One region of the Exiguobacterium sp. s101 genome, then DNA from elsewhere that is predicted to be linked to it. Evidence: predicted binding sites of a transcription regulator. Region 1 holds the regulator's gene; the other holds the start of a gene.
The links. Region 1 encodes LexA, which represses DNA repair genes until DNA is damaged. Its sites were predicted from a motif close to CGAACATATGTTCG; they were not measured.
Positions count from the first base shown of each region.

Region 2: uvrB (excinuclease ABC subunit UvrB) is a predicted target of LexA. The motif match lies at 3,542-3,555, and genes of this name have one in related genera.

Region 1 is NZ_JACSKX010000004.1:14,249-19,635, forward strand. Features, by position in the region: gene tkt (transketolase) at 1-273, opposite strand, end outside; gene KNO76_RS04710 (DUF896 domain-containing protein) at 473-706, opposite strand; gene KNO76_RS04715 (YneB family resolvase-like protein) at 767-1,411, opposite strand; gene KNO76_RS04720 (hypothetical protein) at 1,483-1,719, opposite strand; gene lexA (transcriptional repressor LexA) at 1,923-2,543, shown strand; gene KNO76_RS04730 (metal-binding protein) at 2,543-2,983, shown strand; gene KNO76_RS04735 (AraC family transcriptional regulator) at 3,175-4,050, shown strand; gene glnA (type I glutamate--ammonia ligase) at 4,145-5,387, opposite strand, start outside.
Region 2 is NZ_JACSKX010000009.1:7,286-12,672, reverse strand. Features, by position in the region: gene uvrA (excinuclease ABC subunit UvrA) at 1-1,518, opposite strand, end outside; gene uvrB (excinuclease ABC subunit UvrB) at 1,519-3,489, opposite strand; gene KNO76_RS08830 (MIP/aquaporin family protein) at 3,951-4,658, shown strand; gene glpK (glycerol kinase GlpK) at 4,687-5,387, shown strand, end outside.

The DNA of each region.
Region 1 (5,387 bases):
GTCCATTGACAAATCATATCCAGACAAGTGAAGGAGCGAGTACAAGAGCATCGATCCATGACCCGCAGAAAGCACGAAACGGTCGCGGTTGAACCAGTTCGGGTTTTTCGGGTTGTGACGCATTTTGTCTGTCCAAAGTGTAAACGCCATCGGTGCAGCACCCATCGGCATTCCTGGGTGACCAGAGTTTGCTTTTTGGACCGCATCGATTGAGAGCGTCCGAATCGAGTTAATCGCTAATAATTCTTTAGTAGTTGTTTCCACTAATTTCATCCTCTCTGTGTTAAGAAAGTTTTCTACCCGTCATATTCTATCATACTCATTCGTGTGTCACAACTAATTAATTAGTATAACACATTACATGAAATCGTTTCCTTCAATTGCATGAAAAAGAACGCAATCCGTTCGTCTGATGATTGTTCGTGTATAACAAAAATGCACATCCTATGCGAAATAGGATGTGCATTCAGCATCACTCACCACGATGGCGTTTTTGTTCTTCTTTCAATTTCTCTGGCGTGACGTCGTTTCCTTCTGGGTCAACGACTTTCATGCCCATCATTTGAGACTTGAAAGATTGACGGAACGCCTTCAAATATTCTTGACGCAAGTCTTGTTGTTCGTTCATCTCTTCTTGAGATAGTCCTTCCGTCTTCGCTTTGTTGGCGAGGAAATTAATTCGCTCCAATTGTCCGGGTGCTAACATATGACTCGCCCCCTCTCTCGTGAATTTGTTCTTCTACTTTACAAAATCAGAGAGGAAGAATCAAGTTTCAGCAACTGACCGGTGTTCGAGATAGCGTCGGTTGACCGTTGCTTTTGATACTTCGTATCCGAATCCGCGAAGTGTCGCCGCAATCTCGGCAAACGTCAACCCCCGCTCGCGCAATTGAATAATCTCTTCAATCGGAACTTCAATCCGATGTCGGCCACCTTGATCATTGTTCTCAATATTACGTTGTGGATTGAAACCGTTGGCGACCGCACGACGCATTCCGCGGGAAATCTTCGCGTTATGAATTTTCCGTTGATACTCTTCGACGACACTAACAATCTCTAACACCATCTTCTCAGCATCAGAAACAACGTAATCCGAATTCGACTGCATCGTCAACAATCGCACATCATGCTTCATTAATGTGTGTAGTATCGCAATTTTGGCATTTCCTCGTCCTAAACGACTGTCATCGGTGACGAGCACGGCATCCAACTGAGATGTCGATACGTGGTCAAGTAAATTGAGCAGCCCCTGTCGATTAACTTCATAACCGCTCTCTTGTTCTGTGATGACATCTATAATGTCGGCCCCTAAACGCGAAGCTAGTTCTTGTAATTCTTCGACTTGCCGACTGAGTGATGTCTCTTGGGTAGACTTGTTCGTCGATACCCGACAATAGATGACGACTCGCATCGCATCACTCCCTTTCATCGCATTCATTCCTTACGATACACAGTTTGAGAACGGTTCGCAATGCTGAACGATCACTCAGCGGCATACCATTTTGTTTTTCGTTCATTATGTTCTTCTCGCTCTGCCATGATTTGCGCTTCAATCGACTCTGCCTCGACATTGGCGACCTCTTCTTCAATCGTACGTTCCGATGTCATGATCGGTTCAACTGGTGTCGTTCCCCCACGTACCTCCCCAGCTAAATAAAAGGCGAACATCCCGACTAAGAGCATTCCGACTAAAATGATTCCGTTGAGTGTATCTTTCATGATTCCCTTACCTCCTGTATAAGAATATATGTTCGTTAGAACGTTTGTTCGTTTATCTGTTCTTATCATAAAACAAGAACTCGTGTTCGGTCAAGGGAAAATAACGAACGAATGTTTGTACGCTCATGTGTTCTTGTGTTACACTAAATACATAAAGAATAGGATGCGATTGCAGTTTATTCGATTATATCGAGGTGAACATAATGAAAAAAATGTCAGCGCGACAACAACAGATTCTTGATTTCATCAAAGACGAAGTTCGGGCAAAAGGCTATCCACCTTCTGTTCGTGAGATTGGAGAAGCAGTCGGTCTTGCCTCTAGTTCGACCGTACACGGTCATCTAGATCGCCTAGAGAAACGCGGTTTGATTCGTCGGGATAAGACGAAGCCCCGTGCAATTGAAATTCTGAGTGAAGATGCATCCACAATGGATGAGCAAGAGTCCGTCATGTTCGTTCCGGTCATCGGGAAAGTCACCGCGGGGACACCGATCACCGCCATCGAAAACGTGGAAGAGCACTTCCCTCTTCCGGCACATATCGTTGGTTCAGATAACGTCTATATGCTGTCCGTTTCTGGAGATTCAATGATCAATGCAGGGATTTTGGACGGAGACCGTGTGCTCGTCCGCCAACAGAGCACTGCCGACAATGGAGAGATTGTCGTCGCCATGACAGAAGAGGGCGAGGCGACTGTGAAGCGTATTTATAAGGAAGCTTCAAAAGTCCGTCTTCAACCGGAAAACGACGAGTTAGAAGCGATGTATTTTGACAACGTCTCAATTTTAGGGAAAGTTATCGGCGTATACCGGACAATTCATTAATGGCTAGCGGTAAGACCCATACCCGTACGAATCTTGTGGCAACCGGCGCACTTGCGGTTGCCACGCATTTTATTGATTTAGACGTCCCGCTCGCATTCATAATTGGTGCGATTATTGGAACGCTCTGGCTCTCCCCGGACCTCGATTTAAAATCAGATGCGTATTATCGATGGGGACCACTCAAATTGATTTGGCTCCCATATGTGAAACTTATGCCGCATCGCTCTCTACTATCGCATTTTCCTGGTTTGAGCGATGTGATTCGGATTATATATATCGGTTTCCCACTGGTGCTTCTCTTACCATTCACGGCATACGAAACGGAAATTCGCTCATGGGTGGACGTTCATGGCATGTCTTTCTTTCTAGGACTCGTCTTCGCGACGACACTCCATACGACGCTCGACTATACTTCAACGTTTTTCAAAAAAGCGTTTTAACCAACAAAGGACCACCTTCGTGAAGTACAGAAGGTGGTCCTTTGTTTTAATTGGAATGATAACGTGTTATAGGGTATCCATTTTATGAATGAAATGCTTAAACTAATACGACCCGATCTTTCCTGCACGCAAATTATCGAGATGAGTTGGAAGAAATCCGATATTGTCAAACTATGAAGGAGGAGAACTTGATGGTAAAAGCATTAAATGAGCTGATGGACTTTATCGAACAGCACTTAACGGAAGAACTCTTAGATTCAGAGATCACAAAAATCACCGGACTATCTGCTCACCATTTTAAGAGGATGTTTTCGTATATGTCAGGAATGACACTTCACACTTATATACGAAATCGACGGTTTACTATCGCAAATGAAAAATTGGTTCATGGTTCGAGCGTAACAGAAATCGCATATCTCTATGGATATCAATCGGTCGAAGGGTTTTCCAGAGCATTCCGAGATTGGTCTGGTCATTTGCCTTCCGAAGTCATGAAGAATCACATTCAAAAGACGTTCCCTCGCTTCACGTTTTATATCGATATAAAAGGAGGAACATCAATGGAGTTCAAGTTAGAAGAGAAAGAAGCTTTTCAAATCGTTGGAGTTTCAAAGCGTGTCCCTATTCAATTCGAGGGAGTCAACGAAGAAATCGTGGAACTAGCGAAGTCGATTACGGAACAGCAACGGGCTCACATGCATGAATTGGGCAATTTATATCCGTATCGTGCCTTAAACGTATCGTTCAATTTTGATGACGGTCACTTAGAAGAAGAAGGTTATTTGACACATATGATTGGTTTCGCCACGACAAGAAAAATTAAGTATGACGATCTTGAAATGATCTCAATTCCAAGAAGTTTATGGGCAGTCTTCCCGAACACAGGGCCATTCCCAAGCACTCTACAAGAGACGATGGCAAGAACTTATGCAGAATGGTTACCTTCTTCGGGATACGCACTTCAAGACTTGCCAAGCATTTCATTTAGCAAAATAGAAACAGGATATGACAACGTATATAGCGAGATTTGGGTCCCTGTTAAGGTTAGAGAAGAGCCACAATCTTAAAGATATCACTTCCGCTATTATGATTTATCAAAAAAGAGTATGGAGCACCCCCCAATCGAGGGATGCTCCATACTCTTTAATATATCTCTTCTATTTAGTAGAGCGTCAAGTACTGATCTCGTTCCCACTCTGTTACTTGCATACGGAACATATCCCACTCGATTTCTTTTAACTCGAGGAAATGTTCACCAATGTGTTCACCGAGCGATTCCATGACGACCTTGTCTGCACGAAGGACTTCGAGTGCGTCAAAGAGTGTCGCCGGAAGATCGTCGATTCCGTTCGCTACACGCTCTGGCTTGTCCATCACGTAGATGTTGCTGTCGATTGGTTTTGGTGCATTCAAATCTTTTTCGATTCCGTCAAGACCTGAAGCCAAGAGCGCAGCAAGTGCGAGATACGGGTTCGCTGCCGGGTCAACCGAACGTACTTCGATACGAGTCGAGAGACCACGTGCTGCTGGCACACGTACGAGCGGTGAACGGTTGCGTGCGCTCCATGCAACGTAGCAAGGTGCTTCGTAGCCTGGTACGAGACGCTTGTATGAGTTCACAGTCGGGTTACAAACTGCAGTGAAGGCACGAGCGTGCTCCAAGATACCAGCTGTGAACGCGCGTGCTGTGTCAGAAAGTTCCATGTCGCCGTTCGGATCGTAGAAGACGTTCGTGTCGCCTTTGAAGAGTGACATGTTCGCGTGCATTCCTGAACCGTTCACACCAAAGAGTGGCTTCGGCATGAATGTCGCGTGAAGACCATACTTCGCAGCGATCGTCTTGACGACGAGTTTGAACGTTTGGATGTTATCTGCCGTTGTGACAGCATCGGCGTATTTGAAGTCGATTTCGTGTTGTCCTGGTGCGACTTCATGGTGTGACGCTTCGATTTCGAAGCCCATGTTCTCAAGTTCGATGACGATTTCTTTACGGCAGTTCTCACCAAGGTCAACTGGTGCCAAGTCGAAGTATCCACCTTGGTCGTTAAGCTCAAGTGTCGGACGACCTGAAGCGTCTTTCTTGAACAAGAAGAACTCTGGCTCTGGTCCAACGTTGAACGCTGAGAAGCCAAGCTTTTGCATCTTTTCAAGGTTACGTTTGAGCGTACCGCGTGGGTCACCGCTGAACGGTGTACCGTCCGGGTTATAAATATCACAAATTAAGCGAGCGACTTTTCCGCTGCCATTTGTCCACGGGAAGACAACCCATGTGTTGAGGTCTGGATACAAGTACATGTCTGATTCCTCGATGCGGACGAATCCTTCGATTGACGATCCATCGAACATCATTTTGTTATCAAGTGCTTTGTCCAATTGGCTGATCGGCACCTCGACGTTTTTGATT
Region 2 (5,387 bases), on a different contig from region 1:
GCCGATTTGCGTGGCGAGACGAATCCGCTGTGCTTCCCCACCCGAGAGCGTTCCCGCAGCACGAGAGAGCGTCAAATAGTCGAGACCGACGTTATTCAAGAAGCTGAGCCGTTCTCGAATCTCCTGCAAGATGAGACGCGCGATTGCGATATCTTTCTCACTCAACTGTTCATTTAGCCCTTCGAAGAAAGCAAGTGCGTTCACGACCGACTTCTCCGTCACTTGTCCGACGTGCTGGCCGATGATTTTGACGGCGAGCGACTCTTCTTTCAAACGATAACCGTGACAGGTCGGACAGGCATGTGTCGCCATATACATTTCCATCTGCTCACGAATGTAATCGGATGTCGTCTCCCTGTAACGGCGCTCAATGTTGCGAAGAACCCCTTCAAAGAAAATCGTGTTCGTCCGGACTTGACCAAAATCATTCTCGTAGCGGAAGAGGAAGGATTCCTCAGTTGACCCGTTCAAGACGAGCTCTTGGTCACGCTTCGACAGACGCTCAAACGGCACGTCCATATCGATATTAAAATGTGCACACATCGCTGCAAGCAGCTGCGGATAGTACTGGGAACTCGTTGGTTGCCACGCGACAATCGCCCCTTCTTTTAACGTCTTCGACGGGTCCGGGATGACGAGTTCTGGGTCGACGTCTAGTTTCGTCCCGAGACCATCACACGTCGGGCAAGCGCCGAATGGTGAGTTAAACGAGAACATACGGGGTTCGAGCTCGCCGATTGAGAAACCACAGATCGGGCAAGCGTGATGTTCGCTAAAAAGAAGTTCTGCGCCATCCATCTTGTCGATGATGACACGTCCGTCAGCGAGACGTAACGCCGTCTCAAGTGAATCCGCAAGACGGCCTTCGACATCCGGTCGGACGACGAGACGGTCGACAACGACCTCAATTGAATGTTTTTTATTTTTGTCGAGCTCGATCTCATCTGTCAATTCAATCGTTTCTCCATTGACACGGACACGGACGAACCCTTCTTTTTTCAACGAATCAAATACTTTCACATGCGTTCCTTTACGCCCCGATACGATTGGTGCCAAAATCTGAAGACGCGTCCGTTCCGGTAATTCCATCACCTGATCGACCATCTGAGAGATCGTTTGACTCGAAATTTCAATTCCGTGGTTAGGACAGACCGGCTTCCCGATTCGCGCGAATAAGAGTCGGAGATAGTCGTAGATCTCCGTCACCGTACCGACCGTCGACCTCGGGTTACGACTCGTCGTCTTTTGGTCGATTGAGATGGCCGGACTGAGTCCTTCAATCGTATCGACGTCCGGCTTATCCATCTGACCGAGAAACTGACGGGCATACGCCGACAAGCTCTCGACGTAACGTCGTTGTCCTTCAGCGTAAATTGTGTCGAACGCAAGCGAAGACTTCCCGGAACCGGACAAGCCCGTCAAGACGACGAGCTGATCACGTGGGATGTCGATGTCAATATTTTTCAAGTTGTTGACGCGTGCCCCTTTAATGACAATCGCATTTTTCTTTTCAGCCATTTAATTCCCTACCTTCAACTCCAAGATTAAGTCACGCAATTCGGCCGCACGTTCGAACTGGAGATCGCGCGCCGCTTGCTTCATTTCTTCTTCCAACTTGGCAATTGCCGCCTCGCGTTCCGCCGGCTTCATCGTACTGAGCGACTCTAACGCCTCTTCTTCGGCCTCGACCGTTGCTCGGATGACCCCTCGGACATCTTTTCGAATCGTCTGTGGGGTGATGCCATGTTCTTCATTGTAAGCTTGTTGAATCGTTCGCCGACGGTCGGTCTCTTCAATTGCGCGCGTCATCGAGTCGGTCATCTTATCCGCGAACAAGATGACGTGCCCGTTCGAGTTCCGGGCCGCCCGTCCGATCGTCTGGATAAGCGACCGGTCTGAACGAAGGAACCCTTCCTTGTCGGCATCGAGAATCGTGACGAGACTCACTTCCGGGATGTCTAGCCCTTCCCGCAGCAAGTTGATTCCGACGAGGACGTCGTATTTTCCGAGACGAAGGTCACGGATAATTTCAATCCGCTCGAGCGTCTTGATCTCAGAGTGCATATAGTTAACTTTGATTCCGGCCTCCCGTAAGTAATCAGACAAGTCTTCCGCCATTTTCTTCGTGAGCGTCGTCACGAGGACACGTTCCTCTCGCTTGATGCGCTCGCGGATCTGATCCATCAAGTAGTCGATCTGTCCTTTGATCGGATGAATCTCAATTGTCGGGTCGAGGAGACCCGTCGGTCGGATAATCTGTTCAATCATGTCCGGCGTATGTTCGAGCTCATACGGGCCCGGTGTCGCCGAGATGAAGATGGCCTGGCTCAACTTCTTCTCGAACTCGTCGAACTTGAGCGGCCGGTTGTCCTTCGCCGACGGCAGACGGAAACCGTGGTCGACGAGCACTTGTTTCCGTGCTTGGTCCCCGTTATACATCCCGCGCACTTGCGGTAGCGTCACGTGCGACTCATCCGCGATGAGCAAGAAGTCTTTCGGGAAGTAATCGATGAGCGTGTACGGTGTCGCGCCTGCCTCCGTCAAGTTCAAATGGCGCGAATAGTTCTCGATGCCTGAACAGTAACCCATCTCACGCATCATCTCGAGATCGTAGTTCGTCCGCTGCTCGAGACGTTGCGCCTCGAGTAACTTGCCTTCTTCACGGAACTTCTCAAGCTGTTGTTCGAGTTCGGCCTCGATGTTGACGATCGCTTTTTGTAACTTTTCATCACGTGTGACGAAGTGGGATGCTGGGAAAATCGATACATGCTCGCGATCGGCGATGATTTCGCCGGTAAGCGGGTCCATCTCGCGAATCCGATCAATCTCGTCCCCGAAAAACTCGACACGCAAGCACTGCTCGTCACGTGACGCCGGGAAGATTTCGACGACGTCCCCACGGACACGGAACCGCCCCCGTTGGAAGTCGATGTCGTTCCGTTCATATTGGATGTCGATCAATTTGCGAAGCATTTGATCGCGCCCCATTTCTTTCCCGACACGAAGACTCAAGACGAGACTGTTATATTCTTCCGGGTTACCGAGACCGTAGATGCACGATACCGAAGCGACGATGATGACATCATCGCGCTCAAACAGAGCCGAGGTCGCCGAGTGGCGAAGTTTATCGATCTCATCGTTAATCGAAGCATCTTTTTCGATAAATGTATCGGTCGAAGGCACGTACGCCTCTGGCTGATAGTAATCGTAATAGCTGACGAAATATTCGACGGCGTTGTTCGGGAAGAATTCTTTGAACTCGGAGTAGAGCTGTCCGGCGAGCGTTTTGTTGTGGGCGAGGACGAGTGTCGGTTTCTTCACTTCCTGGATGACATTCGAGACGGTGAACGTCTTCCCCGTACCGGTCGCCCCGAGGAGCGTCTGGTACCGTTCACCCCGATTCAAACCTTCGACAAGCTGTCGAATCGCTTCAGGTTGGTCACCTCCTGGTTGAAATTCAGATTGTAATGCAAACGGAATTGATTCCATAAGATACTCCTCACCTTCTCATTTCATAAGTGTCTTGATTATACCATATACACGAACAAATATTCGCTTCTCAACTTTTACTGAGAACGTCTTTATAGAAGAAACGTCATTTGTGCATCGCTTAATATTTTTCCTTAACCGTCTCAAAAGAAACATTTAAATCGTTCAGAAAGATCCATTTGTTCAATTTGTAAAGGTTACTTTTGTAACATAGGAGACGAATGACCAAACAATGGACCATATTCCTATTCAATTGAAATCCCCCCAGTTTTCATGATGAATCATCTATTTCTTATTAGTTCCGCTCTCTACTCATCATTTTTATGAAGTTTACAGGTGTAAATATGAACATTTTTAGGAAAAAAGTATGATTTTTGAAAACGCTGTTTTAAAACGCTTACATTTTGGGCATATAATGAAGTGGTAAGTCAAATTGCATAAGGGAGAAAGGAGAGTATCACATGTCAGCATTTGTCAGTGAAATTATTGGTACGATGCTATTGATTCTGCTCGGTAACGGTGTCGTCGCCGGCGTCGTCCTCCGCCATTCCAAAGCGGAAAACTCTGGCTGGATTGTCATCACAATGGGTTGGGGTCTCGCCGTTATGGTCGGGGTCTACGCAGCCGGTATTTACGGAGGTGCACACATCAACCCTGCCGTCACGATTGGTCTCGCGACAGCAGGCGAATTCCCATGGGCGGATGTTCCACTCTACATCCTCGCTCAGTTTATCGGAGCCATCATTGGGGCATGTTTGGTTTATATCCACTATAAACCGCACTATGATGCAACGGACGACCCAGGTTTGAAACTGGGGACGTTCTCGACGGCTCCTGGTATTCGAAGCACACCTTTCAATTTGATTGGTGAGATTATCGGAACGTTCGTCCTTGTCTTCGGTCTATTGTCATTCGGGGCAAACACCTTCGCGGACGGACTTAATCCGCTCATCGTCGGCTTCTTGATCGTATCGATCGGTCTTTCGCTCGGTGGTACGACCGGGTATGCAATTAACCCGGCACGTGACCTCGGTCCACGTATCGCTCACGCATTTCTTCCGATTAAAGGAAAAGGATCGTCAGATTGGGGATATTCATGGATCCCGGTCGTCGGTCCAATTATTGGCGCGATTATCGCCGCACTCATTTATGGCCTTCTCGTCTCGTAACACAATATTTTGAAGGAGGAAATCACATATGGCGAAAGAAAAACGTTATATTTTAGCACTAGACCAAGGAACGACAAGTTCACGGGCAATCATCTTTGACCATGACGGAAAAATTGTCACGGTCGCACAACGCGAATTTAAACAGTATTTCCCAAAACCAGGCTGGGTCGAACATAACGCCAATGAGATTTGGGGTTCTGTCCTCGCCGTCATGGCGGAAGCATTTGGTTCGGCAGACATCGATCCGAACGAGATCGCAGGAATCGGAATCACGAACCAACGTGAAACAGCAGTCGTTTGGGAGAAAGAAACAGGACGCCCTGTATATAACGCAGTTGTTTGGCAATCACGACAAACCGCTGACATTTGTGAAGAACTAAAAGCAGCCGGTCATTCTGATATGGTGCGTGACAAGACGGGCCTTCTCATCGATGCTTACTTCTCTGGGACAAAGGTCAAGTGGATTTTGGACAACGTCGAAGGCGCACGTGAAAAAGCCGAGAACGGAGAACTTCTCTTCGGTACAATCGACACGTGGCTCATCTGGAAACTTTCAGGTGGAACGGCCCACGTGACAGACTACTCGAACGCGTCCCGTACACTTATGTACAACATCTATGAACAGAAGTGGGATGACGAATTACTCGACATCTTAACGGTACCGAAGTCGATGCTCCCTGAAGTCAAACCTTCAAGTGAAGTCTACGCAAACACAATCCCGTATCACTT